One region of the Arthrobacter sp. 1088 genome, then DNA from elsewhere that is predicted to be linked to it. Evidence: riboswitches for the same ligand, from Rfam matches in the RefSeq annotation. Region 1 holds a riboswitch; each other region holds the start of a gene.
The links. A riboswitch is a leader RNA that binds a small molecule or an ion and turns the genes downstream of it on or off. The one in region 1 is predicted to bind glycine.

Region 1 (4,713 bases):
AGCCCGGGCGCAGGAGACGCGAGGCCTCGCGAACCGCGGCAGGACCGAAACGGGCGCCGGGCCGGAAGGAGGTTCCGCCGTCGAACGGTACGCCGACAATCGCAATGTCATAGTCCGGGACGCGGTCAATTTGGGGGAGGCGGGCGAAGGTGCCGAGTCCGGCATACCGGGGGACTTTGGTTGCGTCGACAGGGCCGATGGGCTTGTGGATTGTCATTGCCGGTTCCTTGGTGTGAGGGGTGCTCGCCATTGAGCGGGAAGTAAGTAATTCCATTCTTGGTGACGCGGGTCACGGCGAATAGCGGTACATTGACTACAAATGGCCCAGACGCTTAGACGAATGTCTAAAAGGTTCGGAACGGGCCCCGGGAATCATAGAGTCAGGACCCCATCCGATGGCAATCACGGTCGCCGAACTCGTGGCTGAACCCCAACTCGGGCTCAGCCTTCTGGCCGGTGACGCGGGCCGCGACAACCGGATCACCTGGGCCCACACCTCCGATCTGCCCAGGCTCTGGGAGTGGGTCACAGGTGGAGAGCTGATGATGACCAATGGACTCTCGATTCCGGCCGACGCCGCGGGACAAGTGGCGCTCGCCGAGGCCCTTATGGACAGCGGGGCAAGCGCCTTGGCCATCGGCGAGAAGATGCACGCGCCTCCGCTGACCCAGGAGTTCCTGGCGGCCTGTGACCGGCTGCCGCTGCCGCTGATCAACATCCCCTACCCCCTGCCGTTCATCGCGATCGCCCGCTCGGTTGCCGAGTCCTCCCTGCTCGAAGAGTCCCGGCGCTTGCGGCAGACGGCCAGGGTTTACGACCTGCTCCGAACGGCCGGCGCCTCGGAGGACCATTGGCAGAGCCTGGTCCAACGGCTCGCCACCGAACTGGATGCGGAGCTGTTCGTGGTGGACCGCCGCTGCCTGCATCCCTGGCACCCGGAGGGACAGCCAGTCCCACGGTTCCTTGCCGATGAATGGGCTCCGCTTTCCGGGCAGGTGTCCTTGGCGGGAAAGAACTTCCAGTGGCACCGGATCCGGGGCCGGCACGTGCTGACCATGGACATCCCGACCCACGCCAACGCGCTCCTCGTGGTGCTGCCCAACAGCGAACCGCACCCGGACGCCGTCGTACTTCTGCACGCCGCAACCGTGCTGGGACTGCAGCTTTCGCGCATCGTCCTGTCGCTGGAAGGCCGCCATCGGCTGGCGGGTGAGTTCCTGCTGCAGGCCATGGATGGGAGATTGGGGGCGGCCGAGATGGAGAGCCGGCTGGCCGGTTTTGATGTTCCGCCCCAGGATTTCCTGCTCGCCTCGCTCTACGCGGACGCCGGCAATAAAGCAGCGGACGACGGCGACAGGCTGGCTAACGTGCACATCGAACTGTGGCGGCACGGGGTTGCGTCGGCTTCCCTGAAGCGGAACAACCGGCTCCACGTCGTGGTCCCTGCTGATGTGCCGGACGACATCCTGGTTCATTGTGCCGGGGCGGATGCCGCGATCGGGATCAGCGCTCCGGCGGGTGTGGCGGGCATTCAGCGCGCGCTGCAGGAGTCACTGTGGGCGCTCGGATCGGCCCGGGCGAACAAGCTTGGCCTGGCCCGCTACGCGCAGGGACCATCATGGCTGGGGCTGACGGGTTTCGAGGAAGGAACTGCCCTGGTCCGGCGTCTCCTCGGCCCGATTTTCGATTACGAGCAGAGCCAGGAAGGCGATCTCATCGTCACGCTGAGGACCTATCTGGACTCGCAGCGTTCCTGGCAAAAAACCGCCGCTGCCCTGTTCGCGCACCGGCAAACCATCATCTATCGGATACGGAAAATCGGCGAATTGACGGGGCTGGACATGGGTGAAACCTCCACTGTTGCCCAGTTGTGGTTCGCGCTCCAGATCCACGAGGCAATGCACCGGTAGGTATCCCTTGCTTGCGCTTTTTCCAGATAACCCGCTATGGTGTGAACCGTGTCACTGACGTGACGCAATGCTTTTGATCTGTGGCGGGAGAGTCCTGCCGGTACATCCAGTCAGGCGCCGTAGGAGCAAATCCTCCCCAGGAATCTCTCAGGCCCACGTACCGCCACGGCGAGGCAACTCTGGAAAGCAGTCCAGGTAACTGGGCTCACCGACGGTGCAAGCAGGCAACCATTCCTGCGGAATCTCTCAGGTCCAATACAGAGCGGGGAGGAACCCACATCATCGTGGCGCACATAGGGCGCCTGAATCATGGAGTTCCTCTTGACTGTTCAATCAACCCCCACCGCTTTCGCGGACCGGCACATCGGCGCCCGCCGTCAGGCCGACGTTGACACCATGCTCAAGGCAATCGGCTACGACTCCGTAGACGGCCTGGTAGATGTTGCGGTCCCCGATTCCATCCGGCAAGCCACGCCGCTGACGCTCCAGGCCGCCCTTAGCGAGACCCAGGTCCTCGCCGAGCTCCGCAAGCTTGCGTCCAAGAACAAGACCGCCATCCAGCTGATCGGCCAGGGCTACTACGACACCGTTACGCCGCCGGTTATCCGACGCAACATCCTGGAAGCTCCGGCCTGGTACACGGCGTACACGCCTTACCAGCCCGAGATTTCGCAGGGCCGTCTTGAAGCTCTCCTGAACTTCCAGACCATGGTCCAGGACCTCACCGGACTTCCCGTGGCCAACGCTTCGCTGCTGGATGAAGCCACCGCTGTGGCCGAGGCTTCGCTGCTGATGCGTCGTGCCAACAAGTCCAAGACCGCGAAGGACGGCAAGACTGTCCTGGACGCCGACCTCCTCCCGCAGACCATCGCCATCGTGAAGGGCCGCGCCGAGGCGCTCGGCTTCGAGGTGGAGATTGCCGACCTCTCCGCAGGGCTTCCCGACGGCGATATCAACGGCATCGTCCTGCAGCAGCCCGGTGTTTCGGGCCGCGTTTTCGACCACTCCGGCGTCATCGCTGACGCCAAGGAGCGCGGGGCGCTGGTCACTGTCGCTGCCGACCTTTTGGCGCTCACCCTCATCACGCCCCCGGGCGAGCAGGGCGCCGATATCGCCGTCGGAACTGCGCAGCGCTTTGGTGTTCCGCTGTTCTTCGGCGGCCCCCACGCTGCGTACATGGCAGTCCGCGAAGGCATGGAGCGCACGCTCCCGGGCCGCATCGTCGGCGTCTCCAAGGACAACGCCGGAGTCCCGGCTTACCGTCTGGCCCTTCAGACCCGCGAGCAGCACATCCGCCGCGAAAAGGCGACGTCCAACATCTGCACCGCGCAGGCACTACTCGCGATCGTGGCTTCGATGTACGCGGTCTACCACGGTCCGGAAGGCCTGAAGGCGATCGCCGAAACCGTGCACGGCCACGCCCGCACGCTGGCCACTGCCCTCAAGACCGCCGGCCGTGAACTCGTGTCTGAATCCTTCTTCGACACCCTCACTGTCCGCGTACCCGGCAAGGCTGACAAAGTCATCGCGGCCGCCGAAGCCCGCGGTATCAACCTGCGTCGCATCGATGCTGACACGGTTGGCGTTTCCCTCGATGAAACCACGACGCCGGAGGTCCTCTCTGCGGTAGCCGTCGCCTTTGGTGCCGGTCCGGTGAAGGACGCTTCCGGGTTTGAGCTGCCCTCAGACGTGGTCCGAACCAGTGATTTCCTGCAGCACCCGGTGTTCAACACGCACCGTTCCGAGACCCAGCTGCTGCGCTACATCCGCAAGCTTTCGGACCGCGACCTCGCCTTGGACCGCACCATGATCCCGTTGGGTTCCTGCACCATGAAGCTGAACGCTACCGCCGAGATGGAAGCAATCTCCTGGCCGGAGTTCGCCTCCATCCACCCGTTCGCTCCGGATCACCAGACCGCTGGCTGGCGCGAGCTCATTGAAGGGCTGGAAGCGGACCTCACTGAGATCACCGGCTACGATCAGGTCTCCATCCAGCCGAACGCCGGTTCCCAGGGTGAGCTCGCGGGCCTCCTTGCGATCCGCGGCTACCACCTTTCCCGTGGCGACGAGCAGCGCAACGTGTGCCTTATTCCTGCCTCGGCGCACGGCACCAACGCGGCCTCGGCTGTGCTCGCTGGCATGAAGGTAGTAGTGGTGGCCACCGCCCCTGATGGCACCATCGACCACGAAGACCTGGCCGCCAAGATCGAGGCCAACAAGGACGTCCTGTCCTGCATCATGATCACGTACCCGTCCACGCACGGTGTTTACGACGCTGACGTCCGGGAGGTCTGCGACTCGATCCATGCTGCCGGAGGCCAGGTGTACGTTGACGGCGCAAACCTCAACGCACTCGTTGGGCTCGCCCAGCCGGGCAAGTTCGGCGGCGATGTATCCCACCTGAACCTGCACAAGACTTTCTGCATCCCGCACGGCGGCGGTGGACCCGGTGTTGGTCCGGTTGCGGCAAAGGCACACCTGGCACCGTTCATGCCCGGGGATGCGAACAATGTTTCATCTGAAGGTGGCGTGGCCATCTCTGCATCCCGCTACGGCTCCGCCGGTGTGCTCCCGATTTCCTGGGCTTACGTGAAGCTCATGGGTGGCCAAGGGCTCACCGAAGCCACCAAGTCCGCGCTGCTCGCTGCGAACTACATTGCCTCCCGCTTGGATGAGCACTTCCCGGTTCTTTACACCGGCGAAGGCGGTCTTGTTGCCCACGAGTGCATCCTGGATCTCCGCGAACTGACTGCCCGCACCGGCGTCACGGCTGAGGACGTGGCCAAGCGCCTCATCGACTTCG
Region 2 (4,713 bases), on a different contig from region 1:
TGGCTTCGGTGAGCCCCTGGCCACCCATGAGCTTCACGTAAGCCCAGGAAATCGGGAGCACACCGGCCGAACCGAAACGGGATGCCGAAATCGGAACGTCGTTGCCTTCGGTCCAGGAAGCAGCGTCGCCAGGCATGAACGGGGCAAGGTGTGCCTTTGCAGCGACCGGGCCAACACCGGGTCCGCCGCCGCCGTGCGGGATGCAGAAGGTCTTGTGCAGGTTCAGGTGGGAGACGTCGCCGCCGAACTTGCCCGGCTGGGCGAGCCCAACGAGTGCGTTGAGGTTTGCGCCGTCGATGTAGACCTGGCCGCCGGCTTCGTGGATAGCGTCGCAGACTTCCCGGACATCGGCGTCGTATACACCGTGCGTAGACGGGTAGGTGATCATGATGGCCGAGAGGGCGTCCCGGTTGGCTTCGATCTTGGCTTTGAGATCCACGTGGTCGATGGTGCCATCGGGAGCGGTGGCCACCACTACTACCTTCATGCCAGCGAGCACAGCCGAGGCCGCGTTGGTGCCGTGGGCCGAGGCAGGAATAAGGCACACATTGCGCTGCTCGTCGCCACGGGAAAGGTGGTAGCCGCGGATCGCAAGGAGGCCGGCGAGCTCACCCTGGGAACCGGCGTTCGGCTGGATGGAAACCTGGTCGTACCCAGTGATCTCGGTCAGCTGGGATTCGAGGTCGGCAATGAGTTCACGCCATCCCGCGGTCTGGGAGTCCGGAGCGAACGGGTGGATCGAGGCGAACTCCGGCCAGGAGATTGCTTCCATCTCGGCGGTTGCGTTCAGCTTCATGGTGCAGGAACCCAGCGGAATCATGGTGCGGTCCAAGGCGAGGTCCCGGTCCGAAAGCTTGCGGATGTAGCGCAGCAGTTGGGTTTCGGAGCGGTGCGTGTTGAATACCGGGTGCTGCATGAAGTCGCTCGTACGCTCAACGGAAGATTCCAGCGAGAAACCTTCGGCGGATTCGGTGACCGAAGCGCCGAAGACATCCAGGACGCCGCGGACAATCTCTGAGGTAGTGGTCTCGTCAACAGAAATGCCCACCAGATCAGCGTCAATGCCGCGCAGGTTGATTCCCTTGGCCTCGGCAGCGGCTACGATCCCGGCAGCTTTGCCGGGAACGCGGACGGTGATGGTGTCGAAGAAGGATGTGTGAAGGACCTCGACGCCGGCGGCCTTCAGTGACGCTGCAAGGGTGCGCGCGTGACCGTGGGCGGTTTCGGCGATTGCCTTCAGGCCTTCGGGGCCGTGGTAGACCGCGTACATGGAGGCGACGATGGCAAGCAGGGCCTGGGCAGTGCAGATGTTGGACGTGGCCTTCTCGCGTCGGATGTGCTGCTCACGGGTCTGCAGCGCCAAGCGGTAGGCGGGGACACCGGCGTCGTCCTTGGAAACGCCCACCAGACGGCCCGGCATGGAACGCTCGAGGCCCTTCTGGACGGCCATGTAGGCGGCGTGCGGGCCGCCGAAGAACAGCGGAACGCCCAGACGCTGGGCGGAGCCGACGGCGATATCGGCGCCCTGCTCGCCCGGAGGCGTGATGAGCGTCAGCGAGAGCAGGTCTGCAGCCACGGTGACGAGCGCGCCACGTTCCTTGGCGTCAGCGATGACGGCGGAGTGATCGAACACGCGGCCGGAAACGCCGGGCTGCTGCAGGACGACGCCGTTGATGGCGCCTTCCGGGAGGCCGAGCGAAAGGTCAGCGACCTCAACCTCGAAGCCGAGTGCCTCGGCACGGCCCTTCACGATGGCAATGGTCTGGGGAAGGCAGTCGGCGTCGAGGACGGTCTTCCCGTCCCTGGCGGCTGCGTTTTGTCCGGTGGACTTATTGGCCCGGCGCATCATGAGGACTGCCTCCGCCACTGCCGTTGCTTCGTCCAGCAGGGAGGCGTTGGCGATCGGCAGGCCCACGAGGTCCTGGACCATGGTCTGGAAGTTCAGCAGAGCTTCGAGGCGGCCCTGGGAGATTTCCGGCTGGTACGGCGTGTACGCGGTGTACCAGGCCGGGGACTCCAGGATGTTCCTGCGGATAACCGGCGGCGTGACGGTGTCGTAGTACCCCTGCCCGATCATCTGGACGGCGGTCTTGTTCTTGGACGCAAGCTTGCGCAGCTCGGCCAGCACCTCAACTTCGCTGAGCGCGTTTTCAAGGGTGAGGGCAACGTCCTGACGGATGTCATTGGGGACGGCAGTATCAACCAAGGAATCAACGGTGTCGTAGCCGACCGTCTTGAGCATGGTTTCAATGTCGGCCTGGCGGCGGGCGCCAATATGCCGGTCGACGAAGGTGGTGGAGGCTGAACTAACCGTCACGAAGGAACTCCATTACTTGGGCGGCGTTTAGGTACGCCACAGCGGCTCGGGTTCCTCCCCGCTCTGTATTGGACCTGAGAGTTTCCGCGTGTTGCTTGAACAACGATCGCTTGCACCGTCGGTGAGCACAGCACTTCTTCCGCGCCAAAAGGGCGCAGCAAAAGGCCTGCTACTTTCCAGAGTTGCCTCGCCGCGGCGGTGCGTGGGCCTGAGAGATTCCTGGGGAGGGTTTGCTCCTACGGCGCCCGCATCACTTGCTTGCGGGACTCTCCCGCCGCAGATCAAAGGCATATTCAATTTTTTGCGTGCCCCTGTGAAGACGCACCACAAGGCTCAATTGTCCTACGTCGGGGGCGTCGCCGCAAATGGATGGCCCGCTACTTGCGGAGCCGGTCCAGGATGCCAAGGAGGATCTCGACGTCGGCCTCCCGCCCGGCCTTGCCGCCTTCCTGGCCACCCTCGAACATGGCATTGAAATACAGGCCGTCGCCCATGTAACTGACGGCTTTGGCAACCTCCGGACCAACATCCTCGGCCAGGACGTCCAACCACTGCTGCTGGATTCCGGCAAACCTGCGGCGGGTCTCCTCATGCGCAACTTCGGCCAGTCTTGTGGCAGCGACCAAAGCCCGATCCATGGGGGTTCCCGCCCACAGGGAGGAGCGGATGAAGTAAACCGCAGAACCGTCCGGCGCAGCCTTCATTTGCTCGACGTCTTCCTGGGCCAACCGATCCAGGCGCTCAAGCAGGGCGCTGATCAGCGATTCCTTGCTGGGGAAGTGATAAAGCAGCCCACCCTTGGAGACGCCCGCCCGCTTGGCAACGGCATCGAGGGTGGCGGCCCGCTCCCCCACCTCGATGAGGAGGGCTTCGTAGGCATCCAGGACCGCATCCCGGGCAACTGGTTTTCGTGGCATGTGTACATCATTCCCTACGGGGTCGACGGCGCTTAATTTGAAACTGTACCGTCTGGACGGTACAGTAGCTGTCATGTTCACGCCGTCCTCGACCCAAGCTCCCCGTTCCGCTCGTCCTGTCATGGGTGGAGGCGCACCTTGGCGCGACTGGACGGCCCTGGCACTCTTGATGTTCCCGGTGCTGCTGGTGGCCGTCGATAACACCGCGCTCACGTTCGCCCTGCCCGAAATTGCCCGCTCCCTGGACGTGGGTGGCGTGCAGCTCCTATGGATCATCGATGCTTACCCGCTCGTGTTGGCGGCGTTGCTGGTTTCCATGGGCAACCTGGGCGACAGGATCGGACGACGGCGGCTGCTCTTGATCGGCAGCACCGGCTTCGCTGCGGTTTCGGCTGCTACGGCGTTCGCGCCTTCCGCGGAATGGCTGATTGCCGGCCGCGCAGCCCTTGGCGTGTTCGGCGCGATGCTGATGCCTTCAACCCTGTCCCTGATCCGGAACATCTTTGCTGATCCGAACCGCCGGCGGCTCGCGATCGCCGTATGGGCCGCAGGATTCTCTGGTGGCGCTGCCCTTGGCCCGATCTTCGGTGGCTGGCTGGTTGAGCACTTCTGGTGGGGTGCTGTCTTCCTGGTGGCGACCTTCCTGCTCCTGCCGCTCCTCGCCTTCGGCAGGGTCCTCATTCCCGAATCCAAGGACGCCAACCCCGGCCGCGTGGACGTGCCCAGTATCGGGCTGTCCGTGATCACGATGGCTCCGTTCGTGTACGGCATCAAGGAATTCGCCGTTCACGGATTCGGGGTGTCGGCAGCGGCGTTCATGGTCTTCGGCCTGGTGATGGGCGTTCTGTTTGTCCGTCGCCAGCGGCAACTTGAGAACCCAATGCTGGATGTCCGCCTGTTCAGCAACAGGGTGTTCAGCACAGCGATCGTGGCCAACGTCCTGTCCTTGTTTTCCATGACGGGCTTCATCTACTTCTTCGCCCAGCACTTGCAGCTGGTTGAAGGTCAGTCCCCCATGGAAGCGGGCATTGCAATGATTCCGGCGCTCCTGGCAACGGTCATCGCCGGCCTGGTGGTGGTCCCGCTGGTAAAGCGCATCCGGCCAGGATTCGTAGTGGCCGGCGGACTTACCCTCAGCGCCGCAGGCTATTTAGTGGTGGCTGTGGGTGACCACGGCAGCGGACCGGTGTTCCTCTTGTCAGCTTTGACTGTCCTGGCCGTTGGCGTTGGCGCAGCGGAGACCATCTCCAACGACCTCATCCTCGGCTCCGTACCGGCCGACAAGTCCGGAGCGGCGTCCGCCATTTCCGAAACCGGATACGAACTGGGTTCGCTCTTGGGAACCGCCGTGCTGGGCTCTATCCTCACCGCGTCCTACCAGCACAACCTCGTCATCCCGGAGGGCTTGTCCATGCAGGCGGCAGGGAACGCGGGTGAAACGCTGGCCGGCGCCGTGGATGCCGCGGCTGCACTACCCGC
Region 3 (4,713 bases), on a different contig from region 1:
GTTGTCACCATGTCGAACGCCTTGCCGATGTCCTGCCCGGCATACATGAGGACGACGCCGGACAGCAGCAGGACGCAGGAAAGGAACAGGGCGTTGCGGGGTACTTTGCGTCCGGACAATGCTCCGAAAACGGCGGGTGCGTCGCCTTCCTGGGCCAATCCGTAAACCATGCGGGACGTTGAGTAGATACCCGAGTTGGCTGAGGACATCGCAGAGCTGAGAACCACCAGGTTGACGATCGTAGCCGCCGCGCCCAGGCCGGCCAGGGAGAACATTGCAATGAATGGGCTGTGGCCGGCCGCGAACTGGGTCCACGGGGTGACGGACATCAGGATGATGAGGGCACCCACATAGAAGAGCAGCACGCGGACCGGAATCGAGTTGATGGCCTTGGGCAGGTTCTTCTCCGGGTCCTTGGCCTCGGCGGCCGTGGTGCCTACCAGTTCAATGCCGACGAAAGCGAAGACGGCGATCTGGAAACCGGCGACGAAGCCCATGAATTCGTTGGGGAAGAAGCCACCGTGGCTCCACAGGTTGGTGAAGCTGGCCGGTCCGGCGTCGGACTGGAAGCCGCTGAAAATCATGAACAAACCGACGATGATCAGTGCCGCGATGGCGACGATCTTGATGAGGGCGAACCAGAATTCGGTCTCGCCGAATGCTTTCACCGTAGCCAGGTTCAGAAGCAGCAGGATTCCGATGGTGATCAATCCGGGCACCCAGAGTGGAAGGGACGGCCAGAGCTCCTTGGAGTACCCGGCGATCGCGATGACGTCGGCGATGCCGGTAACGACCCAGCAGAACCAGTAGGTCCAGCCGGTGAAGAACCCTGCCCAGGGACCCAGCAGGTCCGCTGCAAAGTCGCTGAAGGATTTGTAGTTCAGGTTGCTCAAGAGCAACTCGCCCATGGCGCGCATGACGAAGAAGAGCATGAAGCCGATGATCATGTACACGAAAATGACAGATGGACCAGCGGCAGAAATGGTCTTTCCCGAGCCCATGAACAGGCCCGTGCCAATTGCACCGCCTATCGCGATCAGCTGGATGTGCCGGTTGCTGAGCTGCCGTTCGAGGTGTGGTTCGAGGTGTGGTGAGCCTGCTGGATGCGGGACGGAGGAGGGTGGGCGCTGAATCGTCAAGAGGAACTCCATTGTTCAGGCGGCACTGGGTGCCACGATGATTCGGGTTCCTCCCCACTCTGTAGGTGGACCTGAGAGTTTCCGCAGGGATGGCCTGCTTGCACCTTCGGTGAGCCCGGATGCCCGGACTGCTTTCCAGAGTTGCCTCGCCGCGGCGGTACATGGGCCTGAGAGATTCCTGGGGAGGGTTTGCTCCTACGGCGCCTGACGGGATGTACCGGCAGGACTCTCCCGCCGCAGATCAAAAGCGCGCACCACTTTGCCGGTGATGCAGCTCACACACTAGCGAAGCATTGGACACACCGCAAACAAAGGCAGCTAGCTGGCCAGAATGCTACGGGCGATTTCGTCGGCATCCCGCAGGGTTCGCTGGCCACTGGCATAAGCCTTCCCGGTCGCTGGACGCGCCTCGGCAGCAATGGCCGTTCCCCACTGGGTCGCCGACAATTGCAGACCCAAAACATACATCCCCCGGGTCACAGAGCCGTTGGACGCCACAGGCCGGTACGGGTGCGGTTCCACATCCAGTCCGGTTGTCTGCACCGGCGTGCCCTCGGCACTCATCATGATTTTGGTTCGCACAAGGCCGTCAGCCATGAGTTGTTCCAGGAGTGGAGAAATATTGATGCCCACCCTGTTGGCCGGCGACATCGCTTCAATCAACGTGGGTGCCTCCGCTGGCCCGTCGTGGACCCATGGAGAGACTGCCCGGAAAACCTTGGCGCTTCTGTCCACACTGAACTTCGGGTCGGGTCCAACGAAACCAACGACGCCGGCACGCGCCAAAGCAGCCAACTGCTCCGAACGCAGTGCCGGGGCCCCGCTGGCAAGGCCTTCAACGAACGATTCGAACCATCCCCTCAGTTCAGCGACCCACGATTCGTCCGTGATACCACCGTCTGCCACGACGGACTTCAGGATCGCCCTGCCGGTATGCAGTGCGCCGATTGCCATTTTCACGGGATCCGCTTCGCCCAGTGCGGAGCGTCGTGCGTCGTCGTCCAGGTAGGCCGTTATCGCCAGATCCAGTTCCCGGCGGGACGCGAACGTCCGGCCAGCCAAGGGCGCAGCGAGTCCGCGGACATTCAGTCGGCGGGAGGCAAGCACGTGCTTGTCCACCAAGGCGGCGACGTCGCTTTCCCAGTTGGCGGTGGTGTGCGCGTGGGGTTGCAACGCGTCCTCAAGGTCCGCGAGGAACTGCGCCGCATCGCGGATGGCGGCAGGCTGCGACCTTGCCAGGGTGGAGTAATAGGCCCACAAGGCGTCCCGGTGCAGGAGCGGCCAAAGATCGTGGTCGAATCCGGGCTGGATACCGGCTGCCCTGAACCGGTCCACTGCTGCCTCGGTCAAGTAACGCATGGTGATGCTGCTGGGGTAATACCCCGCCAAACCGGCCTTGGCCCGGTACGGTGTTCCGCGCCGGGATGCTGCGATAATCCTGGGTTCCCTGCCCGAGGGCCGGTACTCGAGAACTCCGGCTCCCGGTACGCCGGCTTCGACGAACTTGCCTCCCCGGCCCTCAGTCAGCTGGCCCATGACATCGAAGAAATTCAGTCCCATTCCACGCACCAGGACGGGCTCGTTGTCCGGCACCCGCTGCCAGTCGACGTCGGCTGGCGGTGCAGGCGGGAAGTAGAGGAGGCCGTGCTCATCGGCTGCCCGTTGGAACGAACGCTGCTCCGGATTCAAACGTGACTCGACGTGTCCCAGCGCGAGGACCACCGAGCCGACGGTGAGGGTAGTGCCGTCGGCCAGTTCGACGTCGAACGCTTGCCCACCTGCGATGCCTGGGCTTGCCGGGACCGGGCGCGCCGCTACGGCGGTCGTCTCATGGAAGGTGACCTCCACGCCGTCGGGCATTCGCTGAAGCAGTTCCGCCAAAGTCTGCCGCAGGTACCGTCCGTAGAGCGCCCTGCTGGGAAAATCGTGGGACTCCAGGGTGGCCAACTCCGCCTTTTCGGCGTCGTTCAGCCCCTGTCCATCACGACGTCGGGCGGCGCGCCACTGGTCGAACGAACCGCCTGCGAGGGGCTGCGCAAGTTTGGGGTCTTCCGGGATGAGCGTCGGATAGAACGCCTGTGTGTTCATCAGGTACAGCCTGGACTGCTCCGGCTGCCACACATGGCCGGATGCTGGCGGGAAAGGATCCACAACGTGGATGTGCAGTGTGCGCTGCCCGGTATCGGTCCGGTTCGCGCGGCTGGTGGCCCCTGCAGCCCAATTCGCGAGCAGCCGCTCAAGGACACTCGTGCCCCGGGGGCCGGCCCCAATAAGGGCAACACGATTGATTTGCGATTTAGCCACGCTCAAGCCTAACTTCTGCGTGACTTGCTTCCAGTTGAAAAGTGTTGCTTGGATGGGGCGATGACCACCACAGAAGCTGATCAGACGCCCCTTCCTGACAATGACACGGATCTGGAGACCAAGTCCGGGCCTCGCCACGCTGCGACCATCGCGCCCGAACCCACGGATGAGAACGTGTGGTTGGAGGACATCCACGGCGAAGAACAGCTGGCCTGGGTCCGGGAACAGAACGCGCGAACCGAGGATTTGCTGGAGGACGCAGACTACGCAGCGGTTGAAGCCGGCATCCTGGAGGTCCTGGATTCGACGGACCGGATCGCCATGGTGAACAAACGCGGCGATTTCTACTACAACTTCTGGAAGGACCAGGAGCACCCCAAGGGCCTTTGGCGCCGCACTACCTGGGAAAGTTACGTCTCCGAGGCTCCCGAATGGGACGTGTTGCTGGACATCGATGCCCTCGCCGCAGCAGAAGGCGTCGAATGGGTGTTCCATGGGGCCGGGTTCCTTCGTCCTTCGGACGGGGACACGTACCGCTTCGCGATGGTTTCGCTGTCCCCCGACGGCGGTGACGCCAACCGGCACCGCGAGTTCGACGTCGAATCCCGCACCTTTGTTGACCCTGCCGCCGGCGGATTCGATCTGCCCACGGCAAAAGGCAACGTGAGTTGGCTCGATGCGGACACACTGCTTGTCTCCAGTACGGCAGAAGGGTTGCCTGCAACCACCTCCTCGTACGCCCGGACCGGCGTGAAGCTGCGTCGCGGCCAATCCCTCGCCCAGGCAGAGCGGATCTTCGACATCCCCGAAGACCACATGCTGGCCATCGTGGCCCATGACTCCACCCCGGGCTTCGAACGGACCTTCGCCGTAGACTACATCGACTTCTACAACCGCAAGACGTGGCTGCTTCGCGACGACTCATGGCTTGAAATCGATGTGCCCACCGACGTGAACATCATTGCCCACCGAGAATGGCTGATGCTCCGCCCGCAGAAGGACTGGGACGTTTCCGGCGTTACCTACGCGGCCGGTTCCCTGCTGGCCGCTGACCTCGAGGGCTACCTGGCTGGATCGCGCCAATTTGTGGTGCTGTTTACCCCGGATGACCACACGTCGCTGCAATCGTGGAGTTGGACCAAGGACTATCTGCTGCTCAACGTCCTGCGCGACGTCTCTTCCGAAATCAGGGTGCTGGACCCTTCCCGCGTCGATTCCGACAGCAGCTGGGTTGCCACCGTCCTGGACGCGTGCCCGCCGCTTCACGACG

Region 2: linked by a shared signal. The riboswitch ahead of gcvP (aminomethyl-transferring glycine dehydrogenase) and the one ahead of gcvP (aminomethyl-transferring glycine dehydrogenase) in region 1 are both predicted to bind glycine.
Region 3: linked by a shared signal. The riboswitch ahead of cycA (D-serine/D-alanine/glycine transporter) and the one ahead of gcvP (aminomethyl-transferring glycine dehydrogenase) in region 1 are both predicted to bind glycine.

Annotation. Positions count from the first base shown of each region.
Region 1 is NZ_JAVDSM010000005.1:241,877-246,589, reverse strand. It holds gene speB (agmatinase) at 1-217, opposite strand, end outside; gene J2Y41_RS09850 (PucR family transcriptional regulator) at 396-1,910, shown strand; glycine riboswitch at 1,985-2,083, shown strand; gene gcvP (aminomethyl-transferring glycine dehydrogenase) at 2,232-4,713, shown strand, end outside.
Region 2 is NZ_JAVDSM010000003.1:62,244-66,956, reverse strand. It holds gene gcvP (aminomethyl-transferring glycine dehydrogenase) at 1-2,317, opposite strand, end outside; glycine riboswitch at 2,504-2,601, opposite strand; gene J2Y41_RS05285 (TetR/AcrR family transcriptional regulator) at 2,695-3,234, opposite strand; gene J2Y41_RS05280 (MFS transporter) at 3,308-4,713, shown strand, end outside.
Region 3 is NZ_JAVDSM010000014.1:28,672-33,384, reverse strand. It holds gene cycA (D-serine/D-alanine/glycine transporter) at 1-1,151, opposite strand, end outside; glycine riboswitch at 1,285-1,383, opposite strand; gene J2Y41_RS19470 (FAD/NAD(P)-binding protein) at 1,458-3,443, opposite strand; gene J2Y41_RS19465 (prolyl oligopeptidase family serine peptidase) at 3,504-4,713, shown strand, end outside.